DNA from 2 places in the Vibrio sp. 811 genome. Region 1 is predicted to be linked to the other one. Evidence: riboswitches for the same ligand, from Rfam matches in the RefSeq annotation. Region 1 holds a riboswitch; the other holds the start of a gene.

Region 1 (4,131 bases):
AGGTCATGTTCAACTTCTACCTTACATAGCTCTTCTAACTCTTCTCGTACAGCTTGCGGCAGCTGCGGCGCGCCGCCGGATGTATCGGTTTGATCAAGTGTTAACGATACACTGATTTCAGATGTTGTGATCAAATCGACAGATATCTTATGCTTTGCAAGGATCTCAAAAACCTTCGCTAAGAATCCGTATGCGTGGAACATATTGGCGCTGCGTAGCGTTACCATGGTTTGGTTACAACGCAAAGCTAGCGCACGGAATAACGGTGAGCTTTCGACTTGGTGGCGAATCCAAGTTCCCCCTTTTTCAGGCTCTTTCGATGACCCTACAAATACCGGAATGTCGTGGCGTAATGCGGGTACTAGCGTAGAAGGGTGAAGGATTTTAGCGCCAAAGTTAGCCATTTCTGAAGCTTCACTAAAGCTGATCTCGGGAATTGGTGAGGCTTTTGGTGCAATTCGCGGGTCTGTTGTGTAGATACCCGGAACATCAGTCCAGATTTCTAGCCCTGCCGCTTTAACGCTCTCAGCAATTAAGGCGGCGCTGTAATCGCTGCCCCCTCGACCTAATGTTGTTGTATTACCGGCTTCGTCAGATCCTATGAAGCCTTGAGTAACAACAACGGATTGTTGGCAAAGTGGTACGAGTTTATCTTGCGCAAGCGTCGAAATTGCTTCAATGTTTGGCTCCGCGCGACCAAAGTTGTCATCAGTACGCAGCACATCGCGGATATCAAAGCGCACAGCTTGAATGCCTCGCTCACACATTAACTGAGTTAGAATATGCGTCGACATGAGTTCGCCACATGCGACTAAATGATCGGTTAACTTCGCACTAGCTTGGATAGATGCAGCCTCGGCCAGGCTGGTTACGGTATCTAATATGCCATACACCTCGGCAGCAGTTTTCGTGCTGTCTTCGAGCTGAGTTAAAATGGCGTCATGAATGTTGGCCAGATTTTGCAGCAGCTCAGTACGGTGCGTTTGATCCTGAACACCGTTGGCGAGTTCTACCAATAGGTTGGTGACGCCAGAGCAAGCGCTGCTCACGACCAGGCGAGTATTTGGATTGTTTTCGATAATGGTGGCGCAACGACTCATTGCCTCAAAGTTGGCAACACTGGTTCCACCGAATTTAGCTACGTTAAATGCGCTCACTGCGTTCTCCCACGACTTCCTAAAAAATTGTACATCCAATGTTTAGTGAGAAAAGGAACAGAGCAAAAAGAGAGGTATTTAGAATGCTATTTGAAAAATTTACCCTCAGAAGCCCTTCATCAGACTGCGCTGATGACAGTTGATGGGATTCAGCCCAATTCAACCGACAAGTCAAATCCTGCAACTTTGACTTACCTCGGCACTACTCCCCCTCAATGATTGGTGTTGGAATTGCGGTTCCACAAATCATCTACCTGGGTAGCGCTCCTCTTCTACATAAAGCTCAAACATTGAACGGTTTTGAGGCCTTAATGTCAATCAATATTTCAACCTTTATGGTGTTTTTTATTAACGATTTTGTGACACTGGTTTGACCTCTATACTTACGGCTAATTGCTGATAGAGGAAAAATCTATTAGGGTGAAGAACCCTACACCTGAGCCATGTTATTGAATAGAACTTTTAGAATGCTCAGGATAAAAGATAATCAAGGAGCTGACATGTCGATCCAAAGCTTTATTCCACCTCACCGTATTTTAATGGGACCTGGTCCTTCTGATATTTATCCTCAAGTGTTACAAGCACTAAGCCGTCCTACTGTAGGTCACCTTGACCCTCTGTTTATCGGTATGATGGATGAGCTCAAGCAGCTATTGAAGTATGCCTTTCAAACTGACAATGAATTCACTATTGCGGTTTCAGCGCCAGGTAGTGCAGGGATGGAAACCTGCTTTGTAAACTTGATCGAGAAAGGCGACAAAGTGATCGTCTGCCGTAACGGTGTATTTGGTGAACGCATGCGCGAAAATGTCGTCCGTGCTGGTGGCGAAGTTGTTATCGTCGATGATGAGTGGGGGACGCCTGTTTCCATTGATAAAGTCGAGCAAGCACTCGAACAGCACCCAGATACAAAAATTCTTGCTTTTGTGCATGCGGAAACCTCAACTGGTGCAGTCAGTGATGCTCAAGCATTGGGTAAGCTGGCGAAACAGCATAATGCATTATCTATTGTTGATGCGGTGACATCGCTTGGTGGTGTGCCGTTAAAAGTGGATGAATGGCAACTGGATGCGGTTTACTCTGGTAGTCAAAAATGTTTGTCATGTGTACCTGGACTCTCACCAGTGACGTTTTCTCCTGCCGCGATTGAAAAGATTCAAGCAAGAACAACACCAGTACAGAGTTGGTTCCTCGATCAGAGTTTAGTTTTGGGGTATTGGAGTGGAGAAGGCAAGCGTAGTTACCATCATACGGCGCCAGTTAATAGCTTGTATGCGCTTCATGAAGCTTTATTGATACTGAAAAATGAAGGATTAGAAAACGCTTGGGCTCGTCACCAACTGATGCATGAAAAACTCAAAAATGGCTTACAAAAGTTAGGCTTTGAATTTGTTGTGGACGAAGCCCATCGGTTGCCACAATTAAATGCGATTTACGTGCCTGAAGGAATTGATGAAGCAAAAGTTCGTGCTCACTTGCTAGAAACCTATAACCTAGAAATTGGTGCAGGCCTTGGGGCATTAGCTGGTAAAGCGTGGCGTATTGGCTTAATGGGTTACGGCGCTCGATCTGAAAACGTTGCGCTGTGCTTAAAAGCGTTAGAAGAGTCACTCACTGAATAAAATCATACAGCAATGAGATAAAGAAAAGCGAAGGTCATCCCTTCGCTTTTTGGTATTTATTACTCAGCTCCTGAAGTGGGGGCTGGTGAGGCAGAGATTGCTTGAGAAGGTGGTTGGTAATTGACGTCACTGAAATCAATCTTCGGGAACAAAAACTGCGCTTCAGCTCTAATTTGCTCCGCTTTACTTGAGTCATCTAAGCCTTGGTAGGCCAAAATCAAATTATTATAAAATGCAGGGCGAGGCTTATCTTTGATGATTTTTAGCGACCAATCGATATAAGGCTTGATCAAGGTTGCGTCTTGTTGGTACAGCCCAAGGTTTAAAAAAGTGCTATAGACATCCCAATCAAACCTGTCTTTCCAAACTACAGGGTTACTGACTTGATTCAGAATATCAGGGTTAGTTGGTCTAGTGGTCTCAAACTTCGTCAATACATAATTCGTATGTAATGCGCTTACCATGTAAAACGTAAACGCAACGGGAAGTACCAAACTAAAAACACGCAGCAAGCTTTTGGTCACATTACTAAAGCCGACTTGTCGATAACGAGAGACGCGCTGATCGACCCAGTACAGTAGGATAACGAAGATCAACCAATGCACGAGAGAGTGGTAGAAAGGGTATTCCAGTTGTGAGTGCAATACGATAGGTATAAACAAGGCCAGCAACGCAAGACGAGTTCCGCGTTTGGCTTGATAGATTCGATACAGTACTAGTGCCATCGCTAAGAAGATGCCGAGTATTGGCAGCAAGCCACCTTCTACTCCCCAGTAAAGTAGCTCATTATGCGGATGATCCATGGCTGGCAAACCAGCTGGGTAATTCTCATTTAAGGCATGTTGACGAGCCGTATACAGCATGTACTCAGATTCAAACTTGCCATATCCATAACCAGTAAAAGGCTTTTCAATCACCATGTCTAATGTTTGTGGAAAAGTATACGCTCGAGGAGACTCCATATTTACTTTTTCTGCGGCTAACCCACCTCCATCAGGAAAGGCAAGATGCATGACAACGACTGAGAGTAAGAGCCCACTTACAAGTGACACAACCCAGCGGATAAAGCGCCCTTTGGTTGCAAAGCGGTACATGTATGGAATGACCAACAACACGGCGATGACCGAGGCTAACCAACCAGTGCGTGAAGCCAACGCCACAATTAGTGGTAAAGTTAAAACTGGTACGGCATAGAGAAGGTAAACATCGCTTAACTTACGATCGTATTTGTAGGGCTGACGTGCAAGTAAATAGCTGGCAATCACCAACCCTGTCGCAAGAAAGCTGGCCATTACATTGGGCTGTTGGAAAATACCATAAGGACGATTGGCCACCGTGTCGTAACCAAACGG
Region 2 (4,131 bases), on a different contig from region 1:
TATTTATGGCTGGGTATACGGAGGATAGCGCGAAGCGCGAAACTTCTTTGCCATTACTTCCAGGGTCAATTGCTGAATTTAATCGTTATGAATTCAGTCGTCCGGCGAAAAAAGACTCATGCGAGACGCCAATAAAAGTGTACTCGCATATCTCGCCATATATGGGTGGTCCAGAAAAAATTAAGAATACAAATGGCGCAGGTGATGCTGCGTTATCTGCTGTTCTTCATGATATGGCAGCAAATAAATACCATAAAGAAAATGTGCCTAATTCAAGCAAGCACAGTAACGAGTATTTAACTTACTCTTCTTTTTCTCAAGTCTGCAAATACGCAAACCGTGCGAGCTACGAAGTTCTCGTGCAACATTCACCACGATTGTCGCGCGGACTTCCTGAGCGAGAAGATAGCCTAGAAGAAGCATACTGGGAACGTTAATACGAAGCGGTTTAATTAACTATTCTGTAACTAAAGTAAAAGGCGCATTAAGAAATGTGCCTTTTTTATTTGTAATGGTTTAAATAAAAAAGGCTCCCTATGGGAGCCTTTTAAAAATAGCACGGATCTAGATTAGGAACTCATCCAGAGATTTACCTGCATCAAGTTGCTCTTGAATCGCCGAAGGTGTACGACCTTGGCCAGTCCAAGTTTTCTCATTACCGTTTGAATCTGTGTATTTGTATTTAGCAGGGCGAGGTGCGCGCTTCGCTTTGCCTTTCGTCTTAGTTTCGCCAGATAGCGCAGTAATAAGTGCTTCCACGTCAATACCGTCTTGAGCGATTTTCTCAGCAATCTCTGCAAGCTTAGCTTCTTGCTCTGCTTGTGCTGCGCGTTCTGCTTCTTCTGCTTCACGACGCTCATCTACGACAGTAGTGAGTTTATCTAGAGCTTCTTCCAATTGTTCTAGAGTCAGCTCACGAGAAAATGCACGAAGGCTACGGATATTTAGAAGGGTTTTAGTCAGCTCTGACATAACGATTCCTATTAAAAGGTTAATGTGTTGGGCACTTTTTATCGTTACGATTAAATAATGCCAATCTATAAATAAACAAAGAGTCCTTATATTTAACTTTATCTTTTCCTTATGTGCAAATGCTAAATCAAGATTTTGTTTAAATTTGACTATTTTTTAAAGCAATTAATATTATTACACTCGAAATAAATCATTATTAGATGAGAACTAAAATCAACAATCATTATTGTATAGAGAGAGCGACAGCTTGGTTTTTTATAAAAAAATTTGAGTTATTACTTAAAAATATGAAGCATCCATCTTTAATGGTGTGTCATATATCCTTAATTTATTGATATAAGATAAACCATGATATTTCTAAGGTAGTAATAATGTTTCATAAATAACATGATTGATGTGATTTCAGTTGCACAAAACTTATGGAAGTAGGCAAGGTTTATAAATTATCTCAGTCATTATTTATTTGTTTAATTTAGTTTGATGTGTTGCATTGACTCTCATCATAAGTACAATGGCTGCCACCTGATGCAATATTGCAGACAATTTGTTGTTAATTTGTACAGTTAGTGGTTAATTGTTTGTTGTTGCCGTAGAGGCGCGGTCTCGAAGAGTAGCTATTATTGGGGTGATGCCAATGAATAATAGTGGAAGGCGAAGATTGCCGAAGTAAGTAACTCATCAAAGTTACTTGCTGGGGTTGTATCTGAAAGGAACAACACTGCCATAGTATATATTCACATTAAACTATGGAGCGCTACTGTAGGGTTGGGTGGAGTGTTCGCTTCCCTGTCGCTAAGTTCAACATGAGCACGTATCGTATGCTACGTGACTTGTCTGCAGTAGATCTCTAGCCAAACTTTGGTTTTTGAAGATCATGAATTTAATAGATTTTTCTAGTTCTCCTGTTTCATTATTGCCACCTATTGTCGCTTTGACTTTGGCGATTTTGACTCGACGTGTATTAGTTTCCTTGGGTGTAGGTATCGTGCTAGGTGCGGTGCTACTTAATAGCTGGTCTATCAGCGACACCGCAGGTTACGTCAGTTCTCAAGTTTCTTCTGTCTTTATTGAAGATGGCGGAATTAACACTTGGAACATGAGCATTGTTGGTTTCCTAATCTTATTAGGTATGACAACAGCTTTATTAACGCTTTCTGGCGGTACTCGTGCTTTTGCTGAATGGGCACAATCTCGAGTGAAGAGTAAACGCGGCTCCAAACTTCTTGCCGCCTTTTTAGGCGTATTCATTTTTGTCGATGATTACTTTAATAGCCTTGCTGTTGGTGCGATCTCTCGCCCAGTAACCGATCGCTTTTATGTGTCTCGCGCTAAGCTTGCGTACATTCTAGACTCAACCGCTGCTCCAATGTGTGTAATTATGCCTGCTTCTAGCTGGGGTGCTTACATTATTACTATTATTGGCGGGATCTTAGTCTCACATGGGATCACAGAGTATTCGGCTCTTGGCGCATATGTTCGTCTTATCCCAATGAACTTCTACGCCGTTTTCGCGCTGCTAATGGTGTTCGCTGTTGCGTGGTTTGGTCTTGATATTGGTAAAATGCGTGAGCATGAGATCTCTGCATCGCAAGGTCGTGGCTTTGATAAAGACAAAGAAAATGACTCGCAAGAAGCGCATGACCTAAATGAAGAGCTAGATATCCGTGAAAGTGAAAAGGGTAAAGTGTCAGATTTGATACTTCCTATCGTGACGCTGATTATCGCGACTATCGCTTCAATGCTTTACACGGGTGGCCAAGCATTGGCTGCTGATGGTAAGGAGTTTGCGCTTCTTGGTGCTTTTGAAAATACAGATGTAGGTACATCACTAATCTACGGTAGCTTGCTTGGCTTAGCAGTTGCACTGTTTACTGTTGTGAAGCAAGGTCTACCAATGGCTGAGATCGCACGTACACTTTGGATTGGTGCTAAGTCTATGTTTGGTGCGATTCTAATCTTAGTATTTGCCTGGACCATTGGCTCTGTTATCGGTGATATGAAGACTGGTACTTACCTTTCGACAATGGCGCAGGGAAATATCAACCCTCATTGGCTCCCAGTTATCTTATTCTTGTTGTCTGGCCTGATGGCGTTCTCAACAGGTACTTCATGGGGTACGTTCGGCATCATGCTTCCAATCGCCGGAGACATGGCTGGTGCAACAGACGTAGCGCTAATGCTACCGATGTTGAGTGCGGTTTTAGCTGGTGCGGTATTCGGTGACCATTGTTCACCAATCTCAGATACGACTATCTTGTCATCGACGGGTGCACGTTGTAACCACATTGATCACGTATCAACACAGCTACCTTATGCATTATCAGTCGCGCTTGTTTCATGCGTCGGCTTTATTGCCCTTGGTATGACTGCTTCAATTGCGTTCTCGTTCATTGCAGCGTCGATAACATTCGTTATCGTTTGCGCTATTTTGTCATGGCTTTCAAAGTCTAAAATAGCGTCTTGCCAGAGTGCGTAAGTTGTTTTGAATAGATTCGTTACAGAGGGAAGCTCCGCTAATTTAGCGGAGCTTTTTTTAACGCGACTTAGGTGAGGGGGGCAATCGCGTTTTTGGGGATAAAAGTCTCGTGTTAAGAGCGAATTGTTTGTGTACCGAGCTCTCCTTGATGGGCTGTAATGGAAAAGCAATCCATCTTCTTCTTAGTTCTAAGCAAAGACTATGCCCATTTTAAGCTTTTGATTTTTAATACAGAAAAATCCGCATGGTTGCGATGCAGAGTTAACTAAATGATATCTAAAGAGTTACCTGTTACACAGTGTTACGTTACACCTATACAGTATTTAAACATTTAAGTTGTATTTCTTTATTAATCGATAAAGCGTTGTTCTTGAAATGCCGAGGTGACGTGCAGCCGCACTCATATTGTGTTTATTTTCTTCGATAGCTTGCAGTAGGTAGTCGAGATCAATTTGGTCCACAGAAGGGAGCAATTGCCTCTCATTGTTATCAAGGCCCAAGTCAGCGACGAGAAGCGTGTGATCTTCACACATGACAATTGCTCGTTGGATGACATTACGCAGTTCTCTTACGTTGCCTGGCCAACGATGTTTGAGGAGCTTGGCTTTTACCTTATCAGACATTTTTTGTACCTGACCATGAGACAGATCTGCTAGAAAGTGTTCAGATAAAATAATAATGTC

The links. Region 1 has a riboswitch for lysine ahead of lysC (lysine-sensitive aspartokinase 3). Riboswitches for the same ligand answer to the same signal wherever they lie in the genome.
Region 2: linked by a shared signal. The riboswitch ahead of tet(35) (tetracycline efflux Na+/H+ antiporter family transporter Tet(35)) and the one ahead of lysC (lysine-sensitive aspartokinase 3) in region 1 are both predicted to bind lysine.

What each region holds. Positions count from the first base shown of each region.
Region 1 covers NZ_JAWOUB010000017.1:89,655-93,785, reverse strand. Annotated here, with positions in the region: gene lysC (lysine-sensitive aspartokinase 3) at 1-1,157, opposite strand, end outside; lysine riboswitch at 1,259-1,437, opposite strand; gene R7Q46_RS20095 (pyridoxal-phosphate-dependent aminotransferase family protein) at 1,658-2,779, shown strand; gene R7Q46_RS20090 (PglL family O-oligosaccharyltransferase) at 2,839-4,131, opposite strand, start outside.
Region 2 covers NZ_JAWOUB010000002.1:484,018-488,148, reverse strand. Annotated here, with positions in the region: gene R7Q46_RS06005 (inosine/guanosine kinase) at 1-437, shown strand, start outside; gene R7Q46_RS06000 (H-NS family nucleoid-associated regulatory protein) at 565-972, opposite strand; lysine riboswitch at 1,555-1,737, shown strand; gene tet(35) (tetracycline efflux Na+/H+ antiporter family transporter Tet(35)) at 1,847-3,448, shown strand; gene R7Q46_RS05990 (sigma-54 interaction domain-containing protein) at 3,772-4,131, opposite strand, start outside.